3 regions of the Neptuniibacter halophilus genome follow, and region 3 is predicted to be linked to each of the others. Evidence: predicted binding sites of a transcription regulator. Region 3 holds the regulator's gene; each other region holds the start of a gene.
What was found. The regulator PhoB, encoded in region 3, activates phosphate uptake and scavenging genes when phosphate is short. The targets are predictions, from matches to a motif close to TGTCATANNNNTGTCANA.
Positions count from the first base shown of each region.

Region 1 (10,096 bases), 570 kb from region 3:
CCGCTTCGCTGATTGCCTTACCGGCGGGAATATCCTGTTTCAGATAAGCGCCGCGTCGCAGCGCTCGGAGGCTGTCGATCTCTTCTTGTGGAGGTGTTACGCGTATGTCTGCCCGCTGACCGCAAAGGGTAAAAGCCTGCTCTATAGTGCTAAGCCATGCGATCAGTTGCTCCGGAGTAGCTGAATAGTCATTTGGTTGATACTGCTCACTGGGTAGTGCCACGTGGCGTTCAAACAGCATCGCTCCCTTAGCCACTGCCATGGCAATTGATCCGGTAAAGGAGGGGGGTTCGTGGGTGGAATAGCCAATGGGTACTTCCGGGTAACGGGTGCGCAGATAGTCGATCTGATTAAGCTGTATTTTTTCAGGTGGTGTCGGGTATTCCGCGACGCAGTGGTTCAGGGCGAACGACTTGTTCCGATTACTCAGAAATGTAACCACGTTATCCAGCTCTTCGGCGCTGGCTGCAGCGGCAGAGGCGATCACCGGTAAATCGGTGGCCGCGATTGTTTCCAGCAGTGGCCAGTCAGTAAAGGAGCAACTGGCGATTTTGATGATATCAAATTGCTGTTCAACAATCAGAGGTACAGATTCACTGTCAAACGGAGTGCACATGGTCAGAAAACCGGCTTGTTTGATACGCGCTATGATCTGTTCGAACTGTTCACGGGTCAGCCGGGTTTCCATAAAGCGCTTAACATACTTCAGATCCATCCGGTCTTGATAATCAGGGTGGATAAAGCTGTCCATCTGACGGTACTGGAGCTTGATTGCGAACCTGAACGGGAATTTTTTACAGACCTCGGCAAAAGTGTCAATCATCTTCAGACCATGTGCCAGATCACCCATATGGTTGTTAGCCATTTCCAGTACGATAAGGGGTTTATCCAGGGGTAATTGCTTCATGTTTACCGCTCAATAATCAGATTCAGTTACTTACAGTACACCAGGCCATTGGCCCAGTATTCATCAGCATTGCCAAGATGCATCCGGCGATTGAAGTTCAGGTTGTAGCCATAGGCTTCAAGGTGAAAACCTTCATTTGGATCATCTGTTTCGAGTGCGCCGAACCAGAGTAAGGGTGTGTAGCCGTCTTCTCGCATCAGCAGGCCGGGGCAAGCTACCAGTGCCGCACAGGTGTCTGCAGCACCGGCCAGACTGAAGTGCTGAGGCAGAAGGCTTATCTGCTCACGTGCTGCCCCGAGAGAATATCCGTCCATCGCCGGGCAGTAGAGACCAACCAGATCCCGATCTGCCTGACGCTGCAGTAGTTCCTGGTGACCGGTGTTCGCGGCCGGTCGCAAGCGCCCGGCGAGCGGTGTTTTATTGTGGTCAACAAACTCATAATCCGGATAGGCATGCCCAAAAGCGCTGGCGACCGCGGGCAGGTATTTCTGTTGTAGCAGTGTGCCGATATCTTCGCGGGCATGTTTGGGGAGTATGAAGGGGATAACCGGACCGGAAAGCAGGTCAACCAGTTGCGGGTCTCCCTTGAGGTCGCTCATCAACCGGGTAACCTGTTGTTCAAATTCGGCTTCGGTCAGGGTTAGCTCTCCAATGAACCGGGCGCTGCGCTCATAGATGTCCTGAAGCGAATACTCGGGTTGTTCGCAGCGAAAATACCTTCTCACTTTTGGCTGAACTTTGGCTTTTACCGGGCCTGGAATACAGCGCCCGTTTGGATCGAATAATACAGTCATAACGGTTCCTGAAAAATCGATGTACGTGGAGCTAGTCCGTCAGGCTGTCTGAATCAGAAAAGCCTTCGCCCCAGGGAACGGGTAAGGTTTTATAGCGCGAGGTGATTTCCGTATGTTTTTTAATGAACGCCGGATCTTCGCCTATCAGACAGTCAGGACGGTGTGGTCCTAACCATGGGTTACGCATACCCCGGTCGAGGATTTCTTTCAGCGGTGTCTGAAAGATATTGCCGAGGGACATGTCGATGTATGGACAGGGCGTGATCTCTCCGGTTGAGGTCACTGTTATAATGCCTTTGACTGTAATGCAGCCTTTAAAGGAGCCATAAGAGGGTGTCATATGAGAAAAGACGTTGTACTCTTTTTCCAGCTCCCGGAGGATATCTGCATCTTCTTTTTCGATGACAAATTCCGGGTGCTCTGTACAGGAACCGGTAGGTTTAGCGTAGGAAACATACAGGCCAATACCTTTGTCGGTCGCAAACTGGCACATTTCCCGGAATTCAGCCGTTTTAGCCCGCCCCTTAACCAGTACGGTGGAGAGAATCAGATTCAGGCCGGCTTTAACTGAAGCATCTATCGCACGCATCACCCGTTTATATGAGCCGGGTTTGTTGCGGAAGTTGTCGTGCTCTTCCTCGATCATGCTATCCAGAGAGAGCTGTACTTTTTCCACGCCAATCTCTTTCAGGTGGCGGGCTCGTTCATCATCCAGAAACCAGCCGTTGGTATCAGTAATGATGTAGTGCTTGTCCGGATCGATTGCCGCAACGACTTCATCGAAATCTTTCATAACCAGCGGTTCGCCGCCTGTGATTACAAAGCGGGCCAGACCCAGTTGGTCTGCTTCATCGGAAAGTTTTCTCACAGCCTCAAGGTCGATCTTACGACGGTCGTCCTGGATATGATGAATCTTATTAAGATGCCGGTCCATGTAATATTCGGCGGAACAGTGCGTACAGCGGAAGTTGCAGAGATAGCTTTTTTCAAGGCGGATGATCGGGCTGATCTCTCCGCGAGCTTCCATGTCGCTGATTTTTGCCAGTTTCTCTGCCACGTAGGGCTTACGTGCTGCGAGATCGTTGCGTTTGGCTTGTTCTCCTGCGGTCAGGGCAGGATCTGAAGTAGCTGGTAGTGAAGACATCACACCATCTCCTGAATTATCTGTTTTGTTATTCTGGGGCTGCATCCCGGAGGTTATTTTATAAACGGGCAATGATTCAGTCGGGTTTGACCAGGTCATTGATCGTTGCTGCGACGTAACTCAACATCTCTTCGCTGAGGGCGGGCTGCACGCCTATCCAGAAGGTGTCTTTCATTACTATATCGGTATTCTTCAGTGAATCTGAAACCCGAAATGATCTTCCCTGCATATAGGGCTGGCAGGTCAGGTTTCCTGCAAACAGTAAACGTGTGCCGATGTTTCTCTGATCCAGCGTCTGTAATAGCTCCAGCCGGTTGATGGGAGCGTTCTGCCTCAGCGTGATCGGGAAGCCAAACCATGATGGCGTTGCTCCCGGGGTCGCTTCCGGCAGTATCAGGCTGGTTTCACTCGGTTTCAGGGCGGCATGGAGAAACGCAAAGTTCTCTTTTCGGCGGCGAGTGAACTCTTCGATTCGGTTTAGTTGCGCCAATCCGCATGCGGCTTGCATATCGGTAATTTTCAGATTGTATCCCAGGTGGCTGTATACATATTTGTGGTCATAACCGTGGGGAAGATTGCCTTGCTGGCGACAAAAGCGTTTGCCGCAGGTGTTATCCTGACCCGGGGCGCAGAAGCAATCACGTCCCCAGTCACGAAACGACTCTATAATGGCCTTCAGCTTACCGTTATTGGTGAATACCGCCCCACCTTCCCCCATTGTGATATGGTGTGCAGGGTAAAAACTCAGAGTACCGATATCACCGAAGGTGCCGGCTTTGCGTTGGCCAAGATCGGGATCTGAGCTGTTGTACTCGGAGCCGAGCGCATCACAGCTATCTTCTATCAGCCAGAGGTTATAACGATCTGCCAGTTGCCTGACACGGTCAATATTGAATGTATTTCCCAGCGTATGTGCCAGAACTATCGCCCGGGTCTTGTTGCTGATGGCTGCTTCAATCCGGTCTGGATTGATGTTGTAGGTAGGGATATCGATATCTACGAATACCGGGATCATGCCGTACTGCAGAATGGGATTTACCGTTGTCGGAAATCCGGCAGCTACGGTGATGACTTCATCCCCTGGTTGCAGTGCTCTTTCACCCAGTCGTGGTGAGGTCAATGCTGAGAAGGCCAGCAGGTTGGCTGATGAACCCGAGTTTGTGGTCAGGACATGTTTCACCTGAAGGTAGTCGGCGAGCTGGGTCTCAAACTGTTCATTGAAACGACCTGTGGTGAGCCAGCCATCGAGTGATGCTGACACCAGGTTCTGAAGCTCTGCTTCACCCAGTAGTTTACCTGAAGGGGGAATCGGAGTAATGCCGGGGATAAATTCCTTGTCAGCAAACGCGTGCTCGGCATACTCAGTTACCAACGCTGAAATGTTATTTCGTATTTCGTCTAGTTTATGCATTTATCGGGATGAATATTCATCTATCTGTTGATGGCTGAGTTGGAGCAGGTCTTTTTCTGAAAAGAAAGCTTTATACCAGTCGATAGTGTACCGGATGCTTTCACGCAGTGTCAGTTTCGGTTGCCATCCGAGATGTAGTTTAGCTGCGCTGCTGTCCAGTACCAGAACGGCTGCTTCATGCAGATCAGGGGCCCGATCTGCAACGGTATAAGCGGCGCCGTTTCCCCATGCCTCGGCTGCCAGTTCAATCACTGATTCTACCGATGCGGCACCGGACTCATCCGGGCCGAAGTTCCAGCCAGTTTGCGCTGTGGAGGTCGCATCAATTTTCTGTCCCAGAAGGAGATAGCCGGCGAGAGGCTCGAGCACATGCTGCCAGGGGCGAATGGAGCCAGGCGCGCGAAGGTGTAAGGGGTGCCCCTCTGAAAAAGCCCGTATCGCATCCGGGAGAAGCCGGTCACCGGACCAGTCGCCACCACCCATTACATTGCCGGCTCTGGCACTGGCGACCGAAATGCCTTGATCCTGCAGGTAGGAGCGCTGATAGGCGCTGGTAATCAGTTCTGAGCAACCTTTACTGGCGCTGTAAGGGTCATGGCCCCCCATCGGATCGGTTTCAATATAACCTCGGCTGAAGCCTTGGTTTTCATAGCATTTATCAGAGGTAACATTGATAACCGATAGGACCGTGGGGGCCTGACGTACTGCTTCTAGCAGATTGGCGGTGCCTATTATATTAGTCGAGAACGTTTCTATGGGGTCGGCGTAGCTTCTTCGGACCAGGGGCTGCGCGGCCAGATGAAAGACAATCTCGGCTTCAGACTGGATGAGGGCTTGTTTGAGAGCAGACAGATCACGAATGTCAGCAATGATGGACCGGTCACACACCTGCTGGCAGCCCAGCAGGCTGAAAAGGTTCGGTGTGGTATCAGGCTGAAGTGCATAACCTGTTACCTGTGCCCCCAATTTTTTCAGCCATAGCCCCAGCCAGCCGCCTTTGAAGCCTGTATGCCCGGTTATGAATACCTTGCGCTGGTGCCAGAAGTTTTGGTCTATCACCAGATCTTCCACGGAGCGTTTCCTTTCTCCCAGAGGTTTTGCAGAACGGTGTGATCACGCAACGTATCCATCGGTTGCCAGAAGCCATCGTGTTTGAATGCTGCCAGTTGCCCCTCTTCTGCGAGTCGACCGACAGGTTCGTCTTCCCAGGTGGTGTGGTCGCCTTCGATGTAGTCCAGAACATCGGGAGAGAGCACGAAGAAGCCTCCATTGATCATGGAACCATCGCCTTTGGGCTTTTCCTGGAAACGATTGACCATGTCTCCGTGCAGATTCAGGGCGCCGAAACGGCCTGGAGGAATAGCTGCTGTCAGCGTAGCTTTTACACCTTTCTGTTTATGGAATTTGATCAGGTCGGAGATATTTACATCGCTGACACCATCACCGTAGGTGAAGCAGAAGGCTTCTTCGTCCTTCAGATACTCTGAAACCCGTTTAAGTCGTCCGCCGGTCATGGTATTGGCGCCAGTGTCGACAAGCGTGACTTTCCAGGGTTCGGCAAAGCGATGATGTACTTCCATCTCATTAGAGCGCATATCAAAGGTGACATCGGACATATGAAGGAAGTAGTTGGCAAAATACTCTTTGATGATATAGCCCTTATAGCCGCAGCAGATGATGAAGTCATTGATGCCGTGAGCTGAGTAGATCTTCATTATATGCCACAGGATGGGCTTTCCGCCGATCTGAATCATCGGTTTAGGCTTCAGATGTGTTTCTTCAGATATTCGGGTGCCAAGTCCGCCTGCGAGGATGACTGCTTTCATTTATCTATCGTCCTGGGCTGCAAAGAAAATAATCGCCATAGTTAGTTTTTCGGCGCCTGTACTTAGCTCTAAAGTATTTATTTGCTTTATCGGTTTAGCCTTTCCTGTTGTCAGCTCATAATAGAGATATATTCCTGCAAGTCAAAAAAATGCCGTCAAAATTGTTGAGTCTTATCTGATGACGGTTTATTGACATTCCTGTCGATGCACGTAACTATTACCGGCAATAGAAAATATCCGGTTTACGCTTATGTCCTCTGTTCTGGTCATTGATGATGATTTAAGTCGGCGGGAGTTGATTCAGTCCGCGCTGACGTTTCTCGATCAATCCTGCGAATTCTTTGGTTTTGTGGATTGGCTGCAATCTGCCAGCGAGCCTGTACCTGCTGATCTGGTGCTGCTGGGGCAGAGTCAGTTGCCAATCTCGCTGGAAAAACTGATCCGTGAGTTGCAGCAGAAGGTGCCGGCTGCGGCGGTGGTGACGCTGGGCGAGTGGGCGGAAGTGGAAGAGTTGCCCGCAGAGCTTAAATCACTGCTGCTCGGTGAGTTGCCCATTCCGTTCAATTACCAGCAGTTGCAGGATATGTTGCATCGGGCCCAGTTAGTGAAACAGCAGATCAGTGCCGGTATCGCGCCGGATGCTGCGGATCAGTTGTTTTCCAGTCTGGTCGGTTGCAGTCAGCCAATGCTCAGGGTTCGTCAGGCGATGGCGCAGGTGGCCGGACGCGATGTGAATGTCATGATCACCGGTGAGTCCGGTACCGGCAAAGAGGTAGTTGCACGCAACCTGCATGACCACTCGGTGCGTAAGGCCGGGCCGTTTGTTCCGATTAACTGTGGAGCGATTCCGGCGGATCTTTTAGAGAGCGAGCTCTTCGGCCATGAAAAAGGGGCCTTTACCGGTGCTGTTTCCAGCCGTCCGGGGCGCTTTGAGCTGGCCCAGGGGGGCACTCTGTTTCTGGATGAGATCGGTGATATGCCGCTGCCGATGCAGGTCAAGCTGCTGCGGGTATTGCAGGAACGGAAGTTTGAGCGCATTGGTGGGACTAAAACGCTGGAGGCGGATATCCGGGTGATTGCCGCCACGCATAAAGATCTGGAGCAGATGATCGAGGCGGGAGAGTTCCGCGAAGATCTTTACTACCGCCTGAATGTATTTCCTATCGAGATGCCGCCTCTGCGCGAGCGCACGGAAGATCTGCCTGTTTTGCTGCAGGAGTTGATAGAACGCGTTAAGCAGCAGGGCTTTGATTCGGTAAGACTGCAGCCGAGTGCGATTGAGTCTCTGGCGCAACATCCATGGCCGGGGAATGTCCGTGAGCTGGCCAATCTGATAGAACGGTTAGCTATTCTGTACCCGAACGGGGTGGTGGGGGTCAGCGAGTTGCCGGAGCGATTCCGGCATGTTGCAGAGCCTGATCCGGAGCGTTACCGGACAGATGATATGGAATCTGCCACGATGCCGCAGGTGACGGAGGCCCCGCTTCTGGATCACCTGCCGAAGAGCGGTCTAGACTTGAAGTCGCATCTTGAATCAATTGAACGCAGTCTGATCGATCAGGCCCTGAATGCCGCTAATAATGTGGTGGCCCGGGCAGCGGAGCTGTTGCAGATCCGGCGAACCACTCTGGTGGAAAAAATGCGTAAGTACGGGATTCAACGTAAGTAAATGAATACAGAAAACAGTGATCAGCAGCGGATCCGTGAGCTCGAGTCTGAGCTGCAGGCGCTTAAAGCTGAGTTGGCCAGCCGTGAACATTCACCGGTTGCGCATACCTTAAGTGATCGCTATCAGCACCTGCTTGGCGTGTTGCCGGCCGGGGTTGTTCTGATCGACGGTTCCGGGGTGGTCGCCGAAGCCAATCCGGCGGCGGTGGCATTTCTCGGTGAACCGTTGCAGGGGGAGCGCTGGTTCGAGGTGATTGAGCGCAGCTTTGCGCCGCGCAGTGATGATGGTCATGAGGTCTCCCTGAAAAATGGCCGGCGCGTCAGTTTAATGACCCGGGCGATGGATCATGAGCCGGGGCAGTTAGTCCTGTTGACCGACCAGACCGAAACCCGGCTGTTGCAGGGGCGGTTATCTCACTATCAGCGCCTCTCTGAAATGGGGCGTATGATGGCCTCGCTGGCGCATCAGATCCGTACGCCACTGTCTGCAGCCTTGCTGTATGTGGATCATTTAATGCGCCCTGATCTGCAGCAGGAGCAACGGCAGAAATTTGCACGTAAGGTCAAATCCCGTCTGGCAAATCTGGAGCAGCAGGTGCGGGATATGCTGATCTTTGCCCGCGGCGAGATGCGTCTGGATGACCAGATGACCACGCAGCGCTTTCTGGCTGAGCTGGAGGATATGCTGGACCTGCCTCTGGTGAATTACGATGCCGATTGTGATTGCATCAATCAGGCGCAGGATTACCTGATTCAATGCAACCGTGAAGCATTGCTCGGCGTCTGCATGAACCTGATTGAGAATGCTCTGCAGGCAACCGGAAAAGGCTGTGAGCTGATTCTGCAGTTGTCGGTTCATGAGGGTAACCTGCGGATCGATATCATCGATCAGGGCCCGGGTATGGACGCTGAGACAGTCAAGCGGGCGATGGAACCGTTCTATACCACCAAGTCTCACGGTACCGGGCTTGGGCTGGCGGTGGCTCAGGTGGTTGCCCATGCGCATCATGGTCAGTTTTTACTTCATTCAACACCGGGACAAGGTACGGTGGCCAGTATTCTGTTGCCAGCGACTGCGCCGCAAACTAACTGAACGGAAAATCTTATGTCTAACCGTATTTTGATAGTGGAAGATGACAGTGAGTTGCGTGAAGCGCTGTGTGACACGCTGGAGCTGGCCGGGTTCGATTTTCTGGCGGCGGAAGACGCCGAACAGGCGCTGGAGATGCTGGCTGACAATCAGGTGGATATGGTGGTCAGTGATGTGAACATGCCGGGCATGGACGGTCATGCGCTGCTGGAACAGATCAGGCTTCATTATCCGGGGCTGCCGGTGATGCTGATCACCGCATTTGGTCAGGTCAGCAAGGCGGTAGAGGCGATTAAAGCCGGTGCGGTGGACTACCTGATGAAACCGTTTGATTCGGCGGCGCTGATCTCTGCTGTGCGTCGTTTCGCGGTCGGTGAAACGACGGCGGAAGAGGTTGAGCAGCCAATCGCCGAAGAGGCGGCGAGCAAGCAGTTGCTGCAACTGGCGCGGCGGGTGGCTACCTCGGATTCCACCGTGCTGATCTCCGGTGAGTCAGGTACCGGTAAAGAGGTGCTGGCGCAGTATATACACAGTCATTCAGGCCGGGCAGGTAAGCCGTTTATTGCGATTAACTGCGCGGCGATTCCAGAGAATATGCTGGAAGCCACCCTGTTTGGTCATGAAAAAGGCGCGTTTACCGGGGCTTACAGCAGTTCGCCGGGCAAGTTTGAACAGGCTGATGGCGGCACGCTGCTGCTGGATGAAATCTCAGAGATGGATCTGGGATTGCAGGCCAAACTGCTGCGTGTGCTGCAGGAACAGGAGGTAGAACGCATCGGCGGACGTAAGGTTATTCCGCTGGATGTACGGGTGCTGGCAACCACCAACCGTAAGCTGGAATCTTACGTGGCTGAAGGTAAATTCCGCGAAGACCTGTACTATCGGTTGAATGTGTTTCCGTTGCAGTGGAAACCGTTGCGTGAACGTCCGGCCGATATTGTGCCTCTGGCTGAACGGTTGTTTCGCAAGCATTGTCAGAAGATGCACCGGGCACCGGTGTCTCTGGCGGATGAGGTTAAGCAGGCACTGGCGGCCTACAGTTGGCCGGGTAATGTGCGAGAGCTCGATAACGTGGTGCAGCGCGCGCTGATTCTGCAGCAGGGTGTTGAGATCGGCGTGGCTGATCTGATGCTGAACCCCGATGATCTGGCAGAAAGTACCTTGCAGGATTCAGAGGAGATCTCCGATGAAGATCTGGCCGGGCAGTTGGGAGAAGGGATGCGCCAGCATGAGTTTCAGTTGATCGTCGATGCCCT
Region 1 is NZ_AP027292.1:1,057,648-1,067,743, reverse strand. Features, by position in the region: gene QUD59_RS04980 (N-acetylneuraminate synthase family protein) at 1-907, opposite strand, end outside; gene QUD59_RS04975 (hypothetical protein) at 934-1,701, opposite strand; gene QUD59_RS04970 (radical SAM/SPASM domain-containing protein) at 1,733-2,845, opposite strand; gene rfbH (lipopolysaccharide biosynthesis protein RfbH) at 2,922-4,256, opposite strand; gene rfbG (CDP-glucose 4,6-dehydratase) at 4,257-5,315, opposite strand; gene rfbF (glucose-1-phosphate cytidylyltransferase) at 5,312-6,082, opposite strand; gene QUD59_RS04950 (sigma-54 dependent transcriptional regulator) at 6,333-7,751, shown strand; gene QUD59_RS04945 (sensor histidine kinase) at 7,752-8,843, shown strand; gene QUD59_RS04940 (sigma-54-dependent transcriptional regulator) at 8,856-10,096, shown strand, end outside.
Region 1: the regulator PhoB is predicted to act here: its motif matches at 6,260-6,277, upstream of QUD59_RS04950 (sigma-54 dependent transcriptional regulator).

Region 2 (10,096 bases), 1.5 Mb from region 3:
TGGTGAAGTGGTGTTCGCGATCCGCATCAACATCCGGGCTGATCTTCTTCAGCATCTGCACACCGATTGCCATGATCACAACACCGATAGCGACCGATGCCAGCGCACTTTCACCCCAGCTCAGGTGCAGACCAACATGCTTCAAGCCTTTGGTAAACGTCACCATCGCTACGATAAAGCCCACCAGGAAGATATAACCCGGAATGTAGCGCTTGGCGTTTTCGAAAGGCTTGTCAGTATCCAGTACCAGCTTCTGTACACTGCGGAACAGGAAGAAAGCGATAATACCGGCGGTCACGGGTGAAACCACCCAGCTTGCAACAATCTTACTGACTTTGCCCCAGTTAACTGCATCCATCGAGATGCCCACAGCAGCAAAACCAACGATCGCGCCCACAATGGAGTGGGTAGTGGAAACCGGCCAGCCAAAGTGAGTCGCCACCAGCAACCAGATACCGGCTGCCAGCAGAGAGGCCATCATGCCGAACACCAGTAATTCAGGTGTTCCACTTAACAGACCCGGGTCAATAATGCCTTTACGGATGGTGGAGGTTACTGCACCACCGGCCAGATAGGCACCGAGGAATTCAAAGATGATGGCGATCATGATCGCCTGCTTCAGGGTTAATGCTTTAGAACCTACTGAGGTTCCCATCGCGTTGGCGACATCGTTAGCCCCCACACCCCAGGCCATAAAGAAACCAAAAACACATGCGAGGATGACGATGATATCGCCGTACTGAGCAATAATTTCCATGAGCGTTTACCGAAACATTTAGCGGGCTACCAGTAGCTGAAGTCGGCTACCAACCTGTTGAGAACGATCAGCCAGGTCGCCGATCAGCCTGATCACCTGATAGAGGAACATCACGTCCACCGGTGGGAGTTCCTTCTCAATAGCGAACAGTTTCGCGCGGATAGCACGCTCATGTTCATCGGTGCGATGCTCCAGTTCGTCGAGGCGAACCAGCATCTTTTCAATGACATCCGTTTCGTGGCCACCGAAGCCACTGTTAACCAGTTCGTCCAGTTCCTGCAATGCTGTCAGCGCCTGTTCTGATGTATTCAGGGCCATACGCACAAAATCCTGCATATCCGACTGAATCGACTCAGGAATCTGCATCTGACGTCCCAGCATCAGACCTGCGATATCTTTGGCACGGTTAGCGATCTTATCCTGCATCCGTACAACTTCGAGCAGATCGGTACGCGGTACCGGCAGAAAAATACTTTTTGGCAGGCTCTGGCGGATATCTTTCTTCATTGCATCCGCTTCACCCTCCAGAACAGCGATTCTTGCCTGTACGCTGGAAGCTTCGTTCCAGTCATTGGCAATAACCGCTTCCATAAACGGGATCAGCTCAACAGCACATTCCTGCGCTTTAGCGATGTGTTCCTGCATGGGTTTGAACGGAGAACGTGCAAACATCTGCAAAAACGGGTTGTTGGTGGACACCATTTAACACACCTTAAAATTTAGGATGATTTTTGAACAACGCTGCTGTTCAGGCGGGCGAATTATGACGGAATTATTAAGCCAAGTAATTACAGTTTTGTTACAAATTCGTCATTTTTCGGTAAAAAAAATGAAATATTGAGTTCGATCTATTTTTCTGCTGTACCACAAATATCCCTTGTAAATCAGATGTATAACTTTGTATATACATTGATGTTCGAAATATTTTAAACACAGCGGTTCAGGATTCATCTCTTTTCTCAAACAGATAGAGATCCATACCCGACTGATGGGTATCGCTCTCAAGGCAACATAATCGCAGCCCGGTAAAACGCGCCAGCAGTTCGTTCGGCTGCAGACAGAATCGTTTTGAAAAGCCCGTTCGCCGATGGTGCGCCAGATTAAAGGTGGTAATCAACAAGCGGCCACCGGGGCGCAGTGCTTTGATCAGTTGGGGCCAGAGGCGGTCTGCCGGCTTGTAACGCAGGATAACAATCGAATCGAACAGACCCAGCTCCTCTAATGAGCAATCCACCGATTCAAGATCCTGCTGAAACAACTCGGCATGGTAGCCGCGGGCCCCGAGATGGGATGCCAGTCGCTGCAGCCCTACCGAAGAGATATCGACAGCCGCAAGGCGGAACCCTTTATCCGCCAGAAACAGACTGACGGCGCCATCGCCTGCTGCCAGATCCAGCACCCGCCCCGGCTTCAGATCGGTATAGTGCTCCATCAACGATTCCGGTACCTGAGGCAGTTGATCGCCTTTTTCAAGATAACGCTGATCCCACTTCTGTTCTGCTTTAGACATAGATTCCTGTGCTCAGGTTATTGATATCAGAGAGGTTTGGCGGCAATCACTTCGTAGTTACGAAAACCGAGCTGCTTCCAGAACAGGTCCGCCGCCCGGTTATCCGGATGCCAGCCAACCTGCGCGGAGGTTGCCCCCTGCGCGCGCAGCCAGTCGCTGGCAGCGGCAACCAACTCACTGCCCAGCCCCCGGCGACGGTACTCAGGTTCTATCCAGAGATTAAAGATCACACCGCTGTGCGGTTTGCTGAAACCGGTGTGTTGATTCAGTATGACTGCAATGGAACCCAGTTTCCCGCCCGCACTGGCCAGCAGAATGACAGCATCATCCCGTGCCGCACACTGTTGCAGTGTGTGCTGCAGGCGTTCGCGCTGCCCCTCTTCAAGCGGCGTTCCGAACGGCTGGAAGTGATGCGCCGGCAACTCCCGGTTTAACTGACACCAGTGTTCCAGCACCCGGGGTATATCCTCTGCGGACATCACTTCAACAGAATCGGTCTCTTGCACAACAGGCACTCAATCGCGGTGATTAAAGCGGCTACTTTATCATGTCGGCATAGCGCTGATTAAGCACTTTACCGCGCAGCGGGGACAGAGCTGCGGCGATCGCTTCCAGTGCTTCCAGCCGATCGGTCGCCGAAGGGTGGCGTTTATTAAAGCGCTCCCAGAAGTAACTGTCCTGACTGCGCGAGTCGATCTTCTGCAACACGGTGATATAGGCCATCGGGTCATAACCGGCCCGTGCTGCGATCAGCATCCCGAGACGATCCGCCGCCAGCTCGTCTTCACGGGCCAGACCATCACTGTAAATATCCTGAACCGACTGCAGCAATTTTGCTTCCGGGCTCATACCGGCAAACATCTCATTATGCTGTTTGGTATCGCGCTGACTGTCGCGGAGGAATTTTGCCAGATCCGCCGCAATGCCTACCCGGGCCTCTTTCTGAATTGCCTGCAGGTGATGTTTCTCTACCACATGGGCGATCTCATGGGCTAAAACCCCTGCCAGTTCCGCTTCGCTGTCGAGTTGCTCCAGCGTGCCACTGGTAATGTAGATGTACCCTCCGGGGGTCGCGTAGGCATTGAAACTGTCATCCCGGATCACCGCAAACTTCCACGGCACTTCTGTTCTCTCACTGTGCAGTGCCAGCCACAGGCCGACGGAACTGACATAGCGCTGAACCTCAGCAACGTTGTAAAGATTCTGATCCCGCAAAAGGACACCACTGACCTCCTGCCCCAGACTCACCTCCTCATCCAGCGATTTCTCAAACAGATCAGAGGACTTTTTACCGGCATCCATCAAGGGGGTCAGATTAATGTTATTGACCTGACAGCCACTGCTGATCAGCACCGCACTGAGCAGCAGGGAGAATCCGGCCTGTTTGTATTTACTCAACATAGCCCACCTCCCGGGACTTCAGTCCCGCCTGCCGGGCGAATCCCTGCGCCTGTTGCTGGCTCACCTGATACTGATCGATCCTCTGCAGCTCAACACCCTGCCCGGCACCGGATGCCGCATCTTCGTTGAGGCCTCTGACGCCTGTAGTTGTGGTGGTTTCACTGCGGTAGTCTTTTTCGCCCGCCAAATGTGGCGATGTCTGTACCCGGTCATAGCGGACACTGAGCATCTTAATCCAGCCGGTCTGCCCTTTGACCTCAACCAGATACCAGCCACCCTCTCGTTGCAGGATCAGGACTTGGGTATTTTTGGGTAACAGAAGAATGGATTTGGCGGTCAGGGCGGGCGTTTCAAGAAGGGGGACAGCGCGCACCGTCAATGCGTTCTGTTCGGCACTTGCCCAGGAGGATAACAGGAGTGCCAACCCTATTATCCCGATTTTAACTTTCATCACTCAACCTCCTCGGTTGATACACCGTGACTAACTCTTCCCGGCCTTTAACCTTATAGTCACCGATAAGTTCAAAGTCAAAAGCGTCACCGCAGGCAAGGCGGGTCTCCTCAGAAACCAATACACGCCGGTCAGCCTCTTTGGTCAGCCCCTCGATCCGGCTGGCCAGGTTCACTGCATCGCCAATGGCCGTATAGTCATAACGACTCTGGGTACCAATTGCACCGACCACCACTTCACCGGTATGGATACCTATGCCGATATCAAAATCAAATAAGCCGAACTCCCGACGGAACTGCATCATCTGCTCAACCATATCCAGCGCTGCTTCAACCGCTGCGATCTCCTGATTCGGCTGCGGTACCGGCTCCCCCCAAAACGCCATAATCGCATCGCCAATAAACTTATCCAGCGTGCCAGAATGTTTGAAAATCACTTCAACCTGACGGGAAAAATAGTGATTAAGCAGCTCCACAATCTCAACAGCAGAACGGTATTCCGAGAGATGAGTGAACTCACGAATATCAGTAAACAGAATAGTCACCCGGGTGCTTCGCCCTTTCAGGGCCCGCTCCGTCAGCCCCTGTTCCAGCAGCAGTTTGACCACCTTCGGGTCCAGAAACCGACCAAAGATATCCACTGTTTTACGGATCTCCCGTTGCTGTTGCAGGTAGCGGTATACGTAGAAACAGATCAGCATCAGGCTGAAAAGCGACAACCAACTGAGAACAGGCAACAACAGGGCCATCTGCATCAGTAACTGATGGCTGAGAAGAAACATCGAGGCATAAACCAGCAGCAGAGCCGGCAGCACCCTGCTGATACGTGGCAGCATCAGCATAATCAGACAGAGTAGTAAAAAGACTCCCAGATAGATTGCCAGGGTGACCCCGCGAGAAAGAGGGGTTAGAAAACTCTGTTGCGTAAAATTATCGATCGCGGTGGCAAGGATAAACACCCCGGGATAAGTGGTGCTGATCGGCGTCACCTTAATGTCATGCAGGCCGGCCGCCGTTGAGCCGATAATCACAATTTTGTCGCGAAAGTAGTTTTTGCTGTGAAAAACCTCGCCCTGACTCAGTGCGCTGTACACCTGATAGTAGCCATGACGAGGATAGGGTTGCACGCTGTTTCCCCGCCAGTCCAGCCAGTACTCCTGTGCGGTCGGCTCTACCCCGGCCAGATCCTGTGCGAGCACCGCAGGCATGGTCGCCACGCCCCAGCCGGAAAAACGATGGATCGATTCATAACGGCGGCCAATGCCATCCTTATCGGATTGAAAATTGATACTGCCCAGTTTCCAGGACGCCGGTTCAATCGCTTTAGGTAATACCAGACTGACATGAGGGGCCGGCTGCTCAGCTTCCAGTTGATAGCTCGGCACCTGGGGAGGGTATTGATCCAGTTGCGGGAAAAGAAGATCGGAATCGGTCTTCAGGTGCAGAAAAGGCAAATAGACATTCGCCGAGGCCGCCATCACCTCATTCAGATAGAGGTCGCTTTCCGGGTTATAGATATCACGATCGGCAAAAATCAGATCAAACACAACCGCTGTTGGCTGCTGCGGTTGCAGCAGCTCAAGCATTTCTGCATGAACCGCCCGAGGCCAGGGCCAACCGCCGGCAAGCGGCGCCATATTGTCCAGGCTGGCATCATCAATATCGATAACCACGATATTACTGGCTGGCTGAACCTTTTCAGCTCGCTGTCTAATCAGGTAATCCAGCCAGAGGTTGTCATAACTTTCCAGCAGCGGAGAACGTAAACTGAGACCGCCGAAGGCCATAAAGACCAGAGCTAACAGGAAGATAACTGCCAGATCATCCCGTTTAACGACGTTGCTCATAGTATTGGACTCAGCGGGAACGTTCCCTCAAGCATAGTCCAATGGGTTCAGAGCGCTACGGAACCTTTGAATAAGTCCTCGTAGTGCTCTGTCTATTCTGAAGTTTGTGTCGACAAGGCGCAGTTCGCTGTTCATGGCTGCAACCCTGAACAAGCGCTGCGTGGTGGGTCAGAAGATGCCAAGCTCCAGTTTGACCTGCTCCAGCCAGTCGCTGATACGCTGATCAGTCTGATCCCGCTGCCAGTCTTCATCCAGTGCCAGACCTACAAAGTGTTTACCATCTTTGCTCAGGGCCTTGGATTCTTCAAATTCGTAGCCCTCTATCGACCAGTGGCCGACAATCTCAGCGCCCCGGGCGATCACTTTATCATGCAGCATGCCCATAGCATCCACGAACCACTCCGGGTAACCAAACTGATCTCCGAGGCCGATCAGCGCGACCTGCTTGCCGCTGAAGTCGATCTGATCTACTTCATCCCAAACCTCAAGCCAGTCTTCCTGTACCTCGCCATAATCCCAGGTCGGCAGTGCAAAAATCAGCAGTTCATACTCGTCAATTTTGCCCAGCGCCGTGTCCACCACGTCAAACAGATCCAGCTCACTTTCATTCCACTGCTGCCTGATCTTCTCCGCGATATCTCCGGTGTTACCGGTAGTGCTGCCATAAAACAGTGCTGCCTTCACAGAATCTCCTTAACCGACTCAATAGTAATGATAACGATTCACATTATCTTCTTTAAAGACTGTCAGATCAAGCACTGCGTTTCCGCTCTTCCCATGCATAAACAAAAATGCCCGGCCAAAAGGCCGGGCATTCAGATTGATCTGCAATCGTGTTCAGGTATCAGGCCAATGCCTCTTCATCTACCTCAGCGTCATCTACTGCCGCTTCAGGTCGCCCTGTCCCCTTCTTGCTCACATGCTTCTGATGAATTTTATCCAACTGGCGATCAATCTTGTCGGCCAGTGCATCCAGCGCGGCATAGAGATTATCTGCGGATGCTTTCGCAAAAATATCTTTACCGGCGATGTGGATAGTTGCTTCAGCCATGTCTTCGCGATCATTTTTCTCCAGAATGACATGGGCGCTTGTAATCACTTCATAACGATCCTGGCTGTTATAAAGCCAGTCATTTACCTTCTCTTTGATACTGTCAGAAACTTTAGCATTGCGGTGAGTTATTTTAATGTTCATGAGCAAATCCTTAATGCCATGTTGCTGTTAGAGCAGTCCGGACGATTGTCCTGTTGCTCTTTACACTTACAGTAGTACCACTCTCACCCGGGAATACAAGCTATTTTTACTCACCATGAAAAAAACTTGACCTGAATTAACCAACCGATCAATTGTTAACCAACTCTTTGTTTAACCGTGGCTTTTTCGATTGTCCCACCGCCAGAACACCGGCACCGATAATCAAAAAAATACCGATCCAGCTGTGGTACGAGAGCACCTCATCCCACAACAGCCAGCCAAACAGCGCGGCGAACGCCACCGAGGCGTAGGTATAAGGCCCTAACTGCCCGGCAGGTGCCAGCGAGTAGCCTTTACTCAGCAGCAACTGGGCAGTCGTTGAAGTCAGCGCCATGAGCAGCAACCAGGCTGCCTGTGGCAGATCAGGTGTCTGCCAGTTAAGCAACGCCGGTAACAGCGAAAGCAGCGTACTGAAGAAAGCAAAATAGAACACCACCCGCTGCGCAGGTTCGGTACTGCTCATCCGGCGGATCACCACCTTCGCCAGCGCACCCAGCATCGCGCCAAACAGAGCAACCAGTACCACCAGATTGAGGCTCCCCTGACCGGGGTTAAGAATCATAAAGACACCGGTAAAACCCACCAGAATGGCCATTTTGACAGCGCCGGTGATTTTTTCGCCCAGCCACCACAGTGCAAACAGCGGAATAAAAAACGGTGCAGTCTGCTTAATCAGCGCCGCTTCAGCCAAAGGCAGATGACCCCAGGAGTAGTAGAGGCACATCATGGCCGTCACCCCGACCGCAGCCCGCATAAAATGAAACCGCAGGTATTCGGTTCTGATCGCACCCAACCCTTTGCGTAACAACCAGGGAATCAGCAGCATCAGACCAAACAGGTTCCGTGCAAAGACGATCATCTCGGTTGGAAGCTCACCGGAGATCTGCTTGACCACCATGCCTGATCCCACCAGAAACAGTTCTGAAAAAATAATCAGCAGCGCGCCCTGATAGATAGCATTGGTTGGCATAGAGAGTCTTCTGAAAGCAAAGAGCCACCCTAATGGGTGGCTCTGATCGATAGAGAGCGGAGAAGTTTATACCTCTATCACCTCGTAGTCATCCGCCAGCTTGACCGCCAGCTCTTTGCTGGTCACTACGGCCACACTGCTCTCGGCATCCAGCAGATAGGTCCGGGCGACCCGTTTAAGATCATCCATGGTCACCTGCAGAATGCGCGATCGGAACTCACGGCGCTGCTCCGGCGTACGCCCAAACAAGGTGCTGTGGAATGCCTGTTTCGCTTCGCCTGCCGGTGAACCGGGTTTATCAATGGAACTGACCACACCCAGAATAGCCTCTTCCAGCTTCTGCGGATCGTGATCCTGTTGCAGTAACCAGGAAACCGAGGCATCAAAATCATCCAGCGTCTCGGTCAGGCGCGGGTCACGGTAGGAGAAGAAACGGAAAGCCGCATCACCTGAATCCTGACCGGCGCCGGAACCATAGGCACCTCCGCGCTCACGGATGGCCCGATGGAGGAAGCCGTTGCGCAGAAACTCACCGAGAATTGTCAGCGGTGCAGCATCCGGGTGATCAACCGCCACGGTAGGAAAGGCTTTGGCACAGAAGCTGACCTGAGTACTGGTCACCCAGCATTGCTTAACCGTCTCGCGCAACGCCGGCAGTGAGAACCCTGCTACCGAACCCGAAGGCGTCTCCGCCCAGACGGATTCCAGCGATTTCTGCAACAGCGCCTGATGCTCCTCTTCGGCCACCAGCAGGAACTGACGCGGCGCCTGACGGATCTTCGCGTGCAGAGACTGCAACTGATCCGACAGGTTTTGCAGCGCGGCCTCTTCTGCCAGTTTCTCATCCAACTGTTTAAAGAAATGAATGGATTCAAGCCCTTTCGTTGCCTGAGCAAGCGCAGCGGCAGGACTCATCTTCGAGGTGGCTGCCATCATCGCCAGCGCATGACCCTGACCGGTAATGCTCTGCTCTTTACGGGTGCGCATCTGGGATACCACTTCACGGATACGGCTCAGCTCATCAAAACGTGCCTGATCCAGTGTTTCTTTCATCAGCCCGAGCAGCTCACTCTGTTTACTCAGCAGCGCCTTACCGGAAAGCGTGAAGTAACCTCTGACATCCTGTTCGTTATCCGGCATTCCACGGACCGACGCAAAGGCATGGATTCCACCACTGACTTCTGTCTGGTACTGCTGGTTCTCCTGATAACTGCGTTCACCGCAACCCAGTTCTGTCAGCAGATGGCTGAAGAGTGGCAGCAGATGTTGCTCCGCCTCGCTTAATTCAGGCAACTGCATAATCACCTGCTGATAGACCAATCCGTTCGTGCCCTGATCATAACGGGTCAGTGGCAACGTAGAAGAAACCTCTGTGGTTTCCGGTACGATCAGCTCATCCGGTACATCCGCCAGCGTGACTTTGGGCAGGATGGTCTCATCATCCTCAATATTCTGCCGTGCTTCCAGTTCAGCAGCACGTTCCACCAGATGCTGTTTCTCAGCGTCGCTCAGGCCCGCTTTGATCTGCGCCAGACGCGCTTTCTCAGCGGCATCCCGGCGTTCGGCCAGACGATTATCCGGGTACAGCGTCAGGCGAACGCGGTGCGGATTGTCCAGCAGTTCCTGAACCTGTTTCTGAACGAAATCCGGTTGTTTGATCTCTTCACGCAGACGATCCAGCACCGGATCCAGATTCAGCAATGCAATCGGATCGCCATGATTCACAGCCGCTCCCAGCGAGGACATGATCAAACTCAGACCATAGGGGTAGCCGTCACCGTTGATTTCGCGTTGCTGCAATTCTAACTGATGTAGCTGTGCTTCCAGCATCGCCTGAGGTACGCCCTTTTCAGCGACCTCACGCAGAACATCCAGCACCAGGGTTTCAAAGGCTGCGGCGGATTCC
Region 2 is NZ_AP027292.1:167,146-177,241, forward strand. Features, by position in the region: gene QUD59_RS00810 (inorganic phosphate transporter) at 1-757, opposite strand, end outside; gene QUD59_RS00815 (TIGR00153 family protein) at 776-1,459, opposite strand; gene QUD59_RS00820 (class I SAM-dependent methyltransferase) at 1,698-2,267, opposite strand; gene QUD59_RS00825 (GNAT family N-acetyltransferase) at 2,294-2,773, opposite strand; gene QUD59_RS00830 (M48 family metalloprotease) at 2,805-3,668, opposite strand; gene QUD59_RS00835 (SH3 domain-containing protein) at 3,658-4,119, opposite strand; gene QUD59_RS00840 (adenylate/guanylate cyclase domain-containing protein) at 4,109-5,965, opposite strand; gene fldB (flavodoxin FldB) at 6,134-6,649, opposite strand; gene hpf (ribosome hibernation-promoting factor, HPF/YfiA family) at 6,810-7,160, opposite strand; gene QUD59_RS00855 (DMT family transporter) at 7,309-8,190, opposite strand; gene QUD59_RS00860 (insulinase family protein) at 8,257-10,096, opposite strand, start outside.
Region 2: the regulator PhoB is predicted to act here: its motif matches at 1,544-1,561, upstream of QUD59_RS00815 (TIGR00153 family protein).

Region 3 (10,096 bases):
CGCCTTCATGTACATGGGTGATCTGATCGAGTTTGGTGTAACAGATACCCTGTTCACCAACCCTGAGAAGAAACAGACTGAAGACTACATCACCGGCCGTTACGGTTAATTTGGGGAAGGATTGAGATAATGGAACTGAATACAGATAACTACTCCACGCATATTTCTCAACAGTTTAACGAAGAACTGGAGCAGATCCGCACTCAACTGCTGACCATGGGTGGTGTGGTAGAGCGTCAGGTACACGACTGTATCGAAGCCCTGCTGAACGGTGATGCCGAGCTGGCAGAGCAGTCACGCAAAGTCGATAAACAGACCAACGAGATGGAGCTGATGATCGATGAGCAGTGCACCACGATCATCGCCCGTCGCCAGCCTGCGGCCAGCGACCTGCGTCTGATCATCGCGGTTTCCCGCTCCACCACCAATCTGGAACGGATGGGCGACGAAGCCAGCCGTATCTGCCGCCACGCGATTGAGCTGGTCGACGAAGGTGAATCTCCCCGCGGCTATCAGGAAGTCCGTCATATCGGCAATCTGGTGCGTGAGATGGTGAAAGACGTGCTGACTGCTTTCGCCCGCAACGATACCGAACTGGCTTATCAGGTCGCCAAGCGTGACAAAGCGGTCGATCAGGAGTACCGCTCTGCGATGCGCTCTCTGGCAACCTTTATGATGGAAGATCCACGCTCCATCTCCAGCGTTATGAACGTTATCTGGGTTCTGCGTAGCCTGGAGCGTATCGGTGACCACGCCCGTTCTCTGGCACATCACCTGATCTATCTGGTGAGCGGTACGGATGTCCGCCACGGCAGCCTGAAACAGATCAAACAGGCGGTTCAGGAAGAAGGCGCCGAATAAAACAGGCGCTGATGCCGGTTTATTAAAAAGCAGCCCGTTGGGCTGCTTTTTGCTTTTAAGCAAAGTTTTTCCCAATCTGGGCGATACTATACAGACGGTCGCAGTAAAATTTTCATCTGCCAGGGTGGGTTAACCATGTCTCACTACACCGTCTACGCTGATCTTAACTGTCCATTCTGCTACGCTCTGCACGAGCAGCTGTTTCAGTTTGGGATGCTCCCACAAATCCACTGGTGCCTGGTCGAGCACGCACCGGAGATCGCCACCGACCACAAAAGCGCCGAAAACCAGGCCGAACTGGCCAGCGAAGTCTTTATTGTCCGCAGCCGGGCTCCTACGGTGGATGTTGCCCTGCCGAAATTTCGCAGTGACAGCCGCTTTGCGACGCTCTGCATTATTGAAGCCGCTACCCACGATCCGGACAAAGCCATTCTGCTACGCCGCCTGCTGTACCGGGCACTCTGGGTAGAGGGTAAGGATATCTCCGATCCCTCGGTCATCTACCAGTGCCTGACCCATGCCGGCCTGCCAGCCGAAATCAATCTGGAAGAGTCCCATGAACAACAGTTGGCAGACTGGCAGAACGATTGGGAAAAAGGCAATTACAAACTGCTGCTGCCGGTACTGGAAGCCGCTGATGGACGTTCCTCGATCGGCCTGCCCAGCAGCGAAGATCTGCTGGCATTTTTTAAAGGCGAAGAGATCGGAACCTTACAGCAGAGTCCTGAACATATCCCGCATCTTAACCGCCAGACGATCTCCATCTACGCAGATCACAGCAGTGAAGTGCTCTGGCCACTGATCTCGGCACTGCGTCACGACTACGATATTCTGCTGCCCTTCAACCTCAGTGAACTGCGCGCGCTGGTGCATGATGATCCGCCTGATCTGCTGTTACTCAGTACCGAACAGCAGTGGCGGGAAATGACCGGGCTCTGTCAGGAGTTCCATAAGAACAAAGAGACCCCACCGTTGCCGATAGCCTTTCTCAGTCAGGAGGCTGACGACCAGTTAGAGATGTCGGCTTACCGGTCGGGCGCTTCTGACTTTTTACTGCTGAGCCGGCGTCCGGAGATACTGCAGGCGCGGATCAGTATCCTGCTGCAGATGAAGCAGTCGCTGGAGAAACTCGCCCGTAATGCCCGTATAGACGGGCTGACGCAGGTGAATAACCGACGCGAGTTCGAACGCAGCATCGAAACCGAGTGGCGCCGGGCACAACGGGTACGCCGGCATATGGCGTTGCTGATGCTGGATGTAGATCACTTCAAAGCCTTCAATGATATCTACGGGCATCTGGCCGGCGATGGCTGCCTTCGTGCAGTAGCGAAAACCATCGTCGAGAGCACCCAGCGCGCTCAGGATTCTGTTTACCGGTACGGTGGTGAGGAGTTTGCCATCATCCTGCCGGAGAGCGATGTGCAGGGGGCAGCTTTAATCGCCGAACGGATTCGGCAGGCGATAGAATCACTGCAGATCCGGCACCAGGGCTCAGAGTGTAATGAGGTTGTTACCGTCAGCATCGGTATCAGTTGCCTGAATCCGGTGGATGGCGGTAACCCTCACGATCTGGTCGATCAGGCGGACAAAGCACTCTATCAGGCCAAATCCGCAGGCCGGAACCGGGTGGTTACAGCCCCGACATAGGCTGGAAGCCCGGTAGCGCACGAATCCGGCCGATCCAGTCAAGGATGGCCGGATAATCTTCCAGACGGATACCGCCCTCATGTGCCAGCGCCACGTAAGGCATCACCGCGCAATCCGCAATGGTTGGCCGCTGCAGGGTCAGCCAGTCATTACGTTGCAGGTGGGTATCGACCTGTTGCAGAATGCGGGCGGCCTTTTCCAGCGCCAGCGGTTTATCCAGCGCGTAACCAAACTTGTCCACCAGCCTGGCGGCTCCCGGTCCGTGCTGGATCTCATTTGCCGCGGTTGATAGCCACTGTTCGATCTGTGCAACCTCTGCGGGCGTTTCCCCATACCACCGGGGTGATGCATAGCGTCGTGCCAGATAGACCAGAATCGCCTGAGAATCACGTAATACCAGATCACCATCCTGCAGTATGGGTAACTCCCCCAGAGGGTTCAGATCAATCAATGGCGACTGCTTGTGTTCGCCAGACAGAAAGTCCACGGCAACCGTTTCCAGTTCAATCCCGGCCAGCGCCGCGAACAGACGTACCTTGTAACAGTTGCCTGACGGCTCGAGGTCATAGAGTTTCATAGCGTTTCTCCTTGCACTTGATAGCCCAGGCTTTCCAGCTCGGTCGCGGTATAGCGTGGGGTAATAAATTGAGAACAGTTCCAGTCGAAGGCTTCCACCTTAATCAGCATCAGAGACTCCACCCGCTCACCCGCCTCCCCATCGAGCAGTGCGCCCCGCCAGATGTCAGGCAGTTGTTCCGCGGACAGGGACTGCACCCGTCCGAGCAGCTTCAGGCGACGCTTGTTGGGGTAATCCATCAGAAACAGGGCCACCCGGTTATTGGCACTCAGGTTCCCCAGACTCTGATACTGACCATTACCCGGACGGTTTACAAAGCCCAGGGTTGCAGAATCAAGCACCTTTAAAAAACCGGCGCTGCCGCCCCTGTGTTGCAGGTAGGGCCAGCCGCTTTCTGACACGCTGGCCATATAGAAACTATCTCTGGCGGCGATAAAGCTCTCTTCCCGCGTCTGAAGATGCTGAAAGTCCGGCATCCTCTCTTTCACCCGGCTGACACGTTCGTAACTGCCGAACTGCTGTTGCGCAGCGACAACCGACGGGGTAAAGGTGATTTCGCTGAAACGGTGTCCCATAGACGCGCTCTCTGATCAAACACTTTCAGCCAGTATCAGCCAATCGGTAATCGCAATAAAGCAAGCAAAATGCTTTTCACCTATGCAATTTATGCAATAATCGAACACGATGAATAAACTCAAAGCGATGAGCATTTTCCTGCGTATTATCGATTGCGGCAGCCTTAGTCAGGCGGCCGATAAGCTGGGGCTGTCCCAGTCTTCGGTCGCGCGCTCACTGGCAGCGCTGGAGCGCGAACTGGGCGTTCAGTTAATCCATCGCACCACACGGCGCCTGCAGTTGACCGAAGAGGGCTATGAATACAGCCAGCGCTGCCGCCAGATTCTGCTGGAGATCGAAGACGCTGAAAGTGCCCTCACCCAGCGACAGAGCTCCCCCCGCGGTGTATTGAAGATCACCGCTCCGCAGACCTTTGGCCGTCGCCATCTCAGCCCACTGATCAACCTTTTTCTTGAAGAGTTCCCGAGCATGCAGGTAGAGCTGGTTCTGCTCGACCGCGTGGTTGACCTGCTTGAGGAAGGGATGGATATCGCGCTGCGTATTGGCCAGTTACCTGATTCAAGCCTGATCGCCAAACAGGTGGGCGAACTGCGCAATATGGTATGCGCCAGCCCGGAATTGCTGAACCGGAGCGGTACGCCAGAGCAGCCTGATGCGCTGGAAAGCCTTAACTGCATTCAGTTAACTGCAATCCGTAACCAACGGCAGTGGAGCTTCAAGGAAGGCTCGCAACTGAAACGTATTCAGGTCAGCGGGCGCTTCAGGACGAATCATGTCGAAACAGCATTGGATGCGTGTATAGAGGGGCTGGGATTTGGTCAGTTCCTCAGCTATCAGGTCGCGCCTGCCATCAGCCGGGGCGACCTGATCAGTGTCTTACACAAATATGAGCGCCCGCCTCTGCCGGTCAGTCTGGTTTACCCCCACAGCCGCCTTCTCTCGTCACGGAGCAAAGTGTTTATCGACTGGGTTACACCACGCCTGAAAGCGCGTTTATTGCAGATAGAAGCTCAGCTCTCCGGCCAGTAACGGGCCAGTGGCGGAAAACGTTCGATCAGACCTTCACGCCCGAGTTGCTCCATCAGCGCCATGTTCCGCTCAGGGATCTCATCCGGGTTCTTGTAATGCACCAGCACCCGGGCCATCTGCCCCTCGCGGATAAGATGCAGGGTGGGAAACGGCGCCCGGTTGGTCCAGTTGGTAATATCATCCGGATCAACCCCGGCAAAACAGTAAGCCGGGTGGAAACTGGCCAGTTGGAAAACCCCCTCCAGACCCGCCTGCTCAAGCGCATCCTGACACAGATCCAGCAGATCGAGAAAGGCTTCAAAGTCGGCAAAGCCGTGACTGAAGCAGAGTAGCGTGGTCGACAGCTCCGCCTCCGGCAACGACTGAATCCGCTCCAGCTCCTGCAGGAAGTCCCCCAGCGCCGCGGTTTCTGCCACAGCTTCGGACCGGGCATAACGGATACTCTGGTTCTTCACCTCAGGCGCGGCAAACGGGCACAGGTTAAGGCCAACAACCATGGATTCAACCCAGTCGCGGGTCAGCGATTTTGCCTCAGAGGCAGGAAATGCAAAGGTCTCAGTTTTCATCCCGGCATAGTACCCCAGCCGCGTCTCGCTGCCTACTGAAGCCCTATGCGGTTTCTGCTAACATAGCCGCTTCATTTTTCTGGACTGTGCACCGTGCCCGTTAAAGCCGCCCTGACTCGTCAGAACTTCGACACCCGCTGGACCGCTTTCCGCCGTCCCTACGCTCAGGTAGCCCCGCGCAATCTGCGCACCTGGCTGACTGACAGTGGCTCTCTGACGCAGCGTCTGGTCAACCTCAGTAACGGTGAGTTTCGCGTTGAAGTCGTCAGTCAGGGCAGCGCCCTGCCGACCCGCTCCGAAGCCCGCCTGCTGGGCTTGAAGCCGCGACGAAAAGCACTGGTGCGTGAAGTCCATCTGATCGGTTGTGACCAGATCTGGGTGTTTGCCCGCACCGTGGTCCCGTTCAGCTCTCTGCGAGGCACCCAAAGACGCTTGCGGCTGCTGGGTAACCGCTCGCTGGGCAGTTTGCTGTTCAGTACTCCGGGAATGCGTCGCGGCCCCCTGCAGATCAGCCGTTTGCAGTTAGCTGACCGGCGTCAGGTCTGGGCACGACGTTCTGTGTTCTATCTGGCGGGGCAACCGCTTCTGGTATCCGAGGTTTTCCTGCCGGAACTCCTGCAGGTAAAATAGCCGCAACCGATAAAGCTGAGCCTGATTATGTCTGCACCGCTGCCACAATCCCTGTCGCCCATGGAAAAACTCAAGGCCTACGGCCGTCTGATGCGGGTTGAAAAGCCGATCGGGACCTATCTTTTGCTATGGCCAACCTATTGGGCGCTGTGGATCGCAGCCGAAGGCGTGCCGCCGCTCGACCTGCTGATCATTTTTACCCTCGGGGTCTTTCTTACCCGCTCTGCCGGCTGTGTGATCAATGATTTTGCCGACCGCAAAATCGATGGTCATGTTAAGCGGACGGCGGGACGACCGCTCCCCTCTGGAGAAGTCACAGCACGGGAGGCACTTGTGCTGTTCAGCGGGCTGATGTTGCTGGCGTTTATTCTGGTGTTGTTTACCAACCTGAACACCGTGCTGCTCTCCTTTGCTGCGCTGCTGCTGGCAGCCTGTTATCCGTTTATGAAACGCTACACTCACCTGCCGCAGTTAGTGCTCGGGGCCGCATTTGGCTGGGCGATCCCGATGGCATTTTCTGCGGTGGGAGGGGATGTCCCTGCGATCGCCTGGCTGATCTACTGCGCCAAGCTGCTCTGGACCATTGCCTATGACACCATGTATGCGATGGTCGACCGGGATGATGACCTGAGAATCGGGGTTAAATCCACCGCCGTTCTGTTTGGTGATGCCGATAAGGTCATCATCGGTCTGCTTCAGATCACCACCCTGCTGGCCCTGATTCTGGTGGGCATTCAGGTCGGTCTGGGGCTGGCTTACTATCTCGGACTGGCAGCGGCATCAGGGCTGTTTGTCTATCAGCAATGGCTGATCCGCGAGCGTGAGCGTCAGCCCTGCTTCCGGGCGTTCCTCAACAATCACTACGCGGGCCTGCTGATTTTTATCGGTCTGGCCGCAGATTATGGGTTACGGGCTGCGATCTGAAACCCGCCACTGCTTATTGTTTGAGCAGTAAATTGCCTATACTTACGATCTGTCATATTTGTGTAACAGTATTGTCTTCTAATATTCGCGTCATTTAAAAACAGAGTAACAAGGACAATCAAACCATGTCTGTATCCAAACGCGTACTGATCGTTGATGACGAGGCGCCGATTCGCGAAATGATCGCCGTTGCACTTGAGATGGCCGGTTATGAATGCCTGGAAGCCGAAAACACCAACACCGCGCACGGTCTGATCGTGGATGACAAGCCAGATATGGTTCTGCTGGACTGGATGATGCCCGGCGCCAGCGGTATTGAATTTGCCCGTCGTCTGCGTAAAGACGAAACCACCGCGGATATCCCGATCATCATGCTCACCGCCAAAGGCGATGAAGATAACAAGATCAAAGGGCTGGAAGCGGGTGTTGATGACTACATTACCAAGCCATTCTCCCCCCGCGAGCTGGTCGCACGCCTGAAAGCCGTGCTGCGTCGTACCACGCCGAAAGGGATTGAGGAACCGGTCAGCGTCGACGGCCTGACGCTAGATCCGATCTCACACCGGGTCACCTCAGACGCCACGCCCATTGAACTGGGACCCACTGAGTTTCGCCTGCTACAGTTTTTTATGACCCACCAGGATCGGGCCTACTCCCGCAGTCAGTTGCTGGATATGGTCTGGGGGGGAAATGTCTATGTTGAAGAGCGTACCGTGGATGTTCATATCCGTCGCCTGCGTAAAGCACTTGGCGAGCGTCACGATTATCTGGTACAAACAGTTCGCGGAACAGGATACCGCTTCTCTTCCAACGTAGCTTGATGTTTTTAAGACCAAGGATCGTCAATGACCAAAAGTCGCCACTCAATGCTGACCAGCCTGCTGCTGGTGAGTGGGGTTGCTATCGCAATAGGGCTGATCGCTGGCTATCCGGGATGGATCCTCGCCATCGCCCTGTTCGGCTGGGCTATTTATCAGATTCGTCAGTTCAATCGGCTGATGGGCTGGTTTCAGGCCGACAGCAGCAACGAAGAACCCCCGGAGGCACCCGGTCACTGGGGTGAACTGTTCGACGAACTTTCCCGGTTACAACGCAGTCAGGCTGCCCGGGAGCAGGCGCTGCGCAATGTCATTACCCGTTTTCAGGATTCCTCCTCAGCCCTGCAGGATGCGGTCGTCATTATTGACCGCAATAATAATCTGGAGTGGTGGAACCAATCCGCGAACCGTCTGTTAGGCCTCGACAGCCGCACCGACCGGGCTAAACCGGTGATGAACCTGCTACGTGATCCGCGCTTTATCCGCTACTTTAAGCGTGACCAGTATAATGACCCGATCACCCTGCCCTCACCGGCACACAGCGATATTCAGATTCAGTACCAGATTACACGATTTGGTGATGGCGACCGGTTGCTGGTGGCACGGGATGTCTCCCGCCTGATCCGTCTCGAGCAGACCCGTCAGGACTTTGTTGCCAACGCCTCTCACGAACTGCGCACACCACTGACCGTGATTCGCGGTTATCTCGAGACCTTCCTCGATCAGGAACTGCCCCGGCCGTTACTGCGAGGCCTCGGCTCTATGCAACAACAGGCAAGAAGGATGGAAAATCTGGTTTCAGATCTGTTGCTGCTGTCTAGGCTCGAAGCCAGCCATCAGATCTCCGATGAGCAACCTATTCAGATCCATAGTATCCTGCAGCATATTATTGAAGGTGCTGAACAGCTCGGTCAGGAGAAACAGCATAAACTCCTGCTGGACATGGACACCCACTATGACCTCACCGGTCAGGAGATCGAGCTGCACAGCGCGTTCTCCAATCTGGTCTACAACGCAGTCCGTTACACACCCGCTGAGGGAGAGATCAAAGTTTCCTGGTGGGTAGATGATCAGGGCGGTCACTTCTCCGTTAAGGATAATGGGCCCGGGATTGAATCAATCCACCTGCCCCGCCTGACAGAACGTTTCTACCGGGTCGATGAGAGTCGCTCCTCCGCCAGTGGCGGTACCGGGTTAGGACTGGCCATCGTGAAGCATGTACTGGCTCGCCATGGCGGCCAACTGACGATCAAAAGTAAGGTCGGGAAAGGCAGTACCTTTAGCTGTCATTTCCCGAAAGAGATGGTGATTAAAGCCGTTGATATGGATGAGTCAGAGGATGACCTGTCAGAATCCGGCCACCCTCCTGTAGCATCCTGATCAGGAACCCTGTTCCAGGCGTTCCTGATCAAGCACTTTCTCCGGCGAAGCGTAAGCTTCCACCCAGTAGATGGTTGCACCCACCACCGCCGCCGGCATGATGATCAGATTCAGCAGCGGCACCATCATCCCCACCTGCACCAGACCACCAAAACCGATTGAGGTCAGCCGGTCCGCCTTCAGCATGCCACGCATATTTTTGAAGCTGACTTTGTTGTTATCCATCGGGTAGTCGCAATACTGAATCGCCATCATCCAGGCACCGAACAGCAGCCAGAGAAACGGGGCGATCAGGTTGATCACCGGAATAAACGACAACACCAGCAAGAACAGGAAGCGAGGCAGGTAATAGCCCAGCTTCGCCAGTTCCCGGCCGATTGCCCGTGGAATCAAAGCCAGCACAGCCTGCCAGCCCTCGTCGGTAATCACATCACCGCGCAGACGCTTCTCAACTTTCTCAGCCAGAAAACCGTTAAACGGTGCCGCAATGATATTCGCCACCACGGAGAAGCCGTAGTACACAAAGATAATCACCACCAGCGCCAGCACCGGCCAGAGGAGGTAATGCAGAAACTGCAGCCACTCCCAGTCCGGCAGGAAACGGCTGATCAGAGCATCGACCCAACCGGTGAAGTTACTGAACAGCAGCCAGATCGCCGCCACAAACAGCAGAATATTGGTCAGCAGCGGCACCAGCACGAAGGGCCGGATTTGCGCATCGGGCAGCATCTGCAATCCACGCAGAAGATAGCCCGCACCACGTACAGGATTTCCTTTCATAACCACCTACATTAATAGATAAAAAACAGTACCAGACGGATCACCACCGCCGCGACCATCATACTCAGGCCCGCACGGTTAACCCTGAACTCACGCACCGTCATCTCCATGGTCGGCTTCCAGAATTCCACCAGCGAGCGGTAATCCCGGGTTCGTCCGGCGTACATCGCCAGAGAGACCAGAAACACCAGCAGACCACCCCAAAATAAAAACTGTTCTAATATTGCCAGATACATCACATTCGCCTTTACTTATTGCCAGTAGCGGGGAACCCGTTTTAATCTTACCGGTCCCTATGTTTAGCCCGG
Region 3 is NZ_AP027292.1:1,627,428-1,637,523, forward strand. Features, by position in the region: gene pstB (phosphate ABC transporter ATP-binding protein PstB) at 1-109, shown strand, start outside; gene phoU (phosphate signaling complex protein PhoU) at 130-861, shown strand; gene QUD59_RS07555 (diguanylate cyclase) at 997-2,508, shown strand; gene QUD59_RS07560 (glutathione S-transferase family protein) at 2,492-3,085, opposite strand; gene QUD59_RS07565 (pyridoxamine 5'-phosphate oxidase family protein) at 3,082-3,660, opposite strand; gene QUD59_RS07570 (LysR family transcriptional regulator) at 3,770-4,690, shown strand; gene QUD59_RS07575 (DUF1415 domain-containing protein) at 4,672-5,256, opposite strand; gene QUD59_RS07580 (chorismate--pyruvate lyase family protein) at 5,350-5,886, shown strand; gene ubiA (4-hydroxybenzoate octaprenyltransferase) at 5,914-6,810, shown strand; gene phoB (phosphate regulon transcriptional regulator PhoB) at 6,936-7,631, shown strand; gene phoR (phosphate regulon sensor histidine kinase PhoR) at 7,656-9,008, shown strand; gene cysZ (sulfate transporter CysZ) at 9,009-9,788, opposite strand; gene QUD59_RS07605 (hypothetical protein) at 9,800-10,024, opposite strand.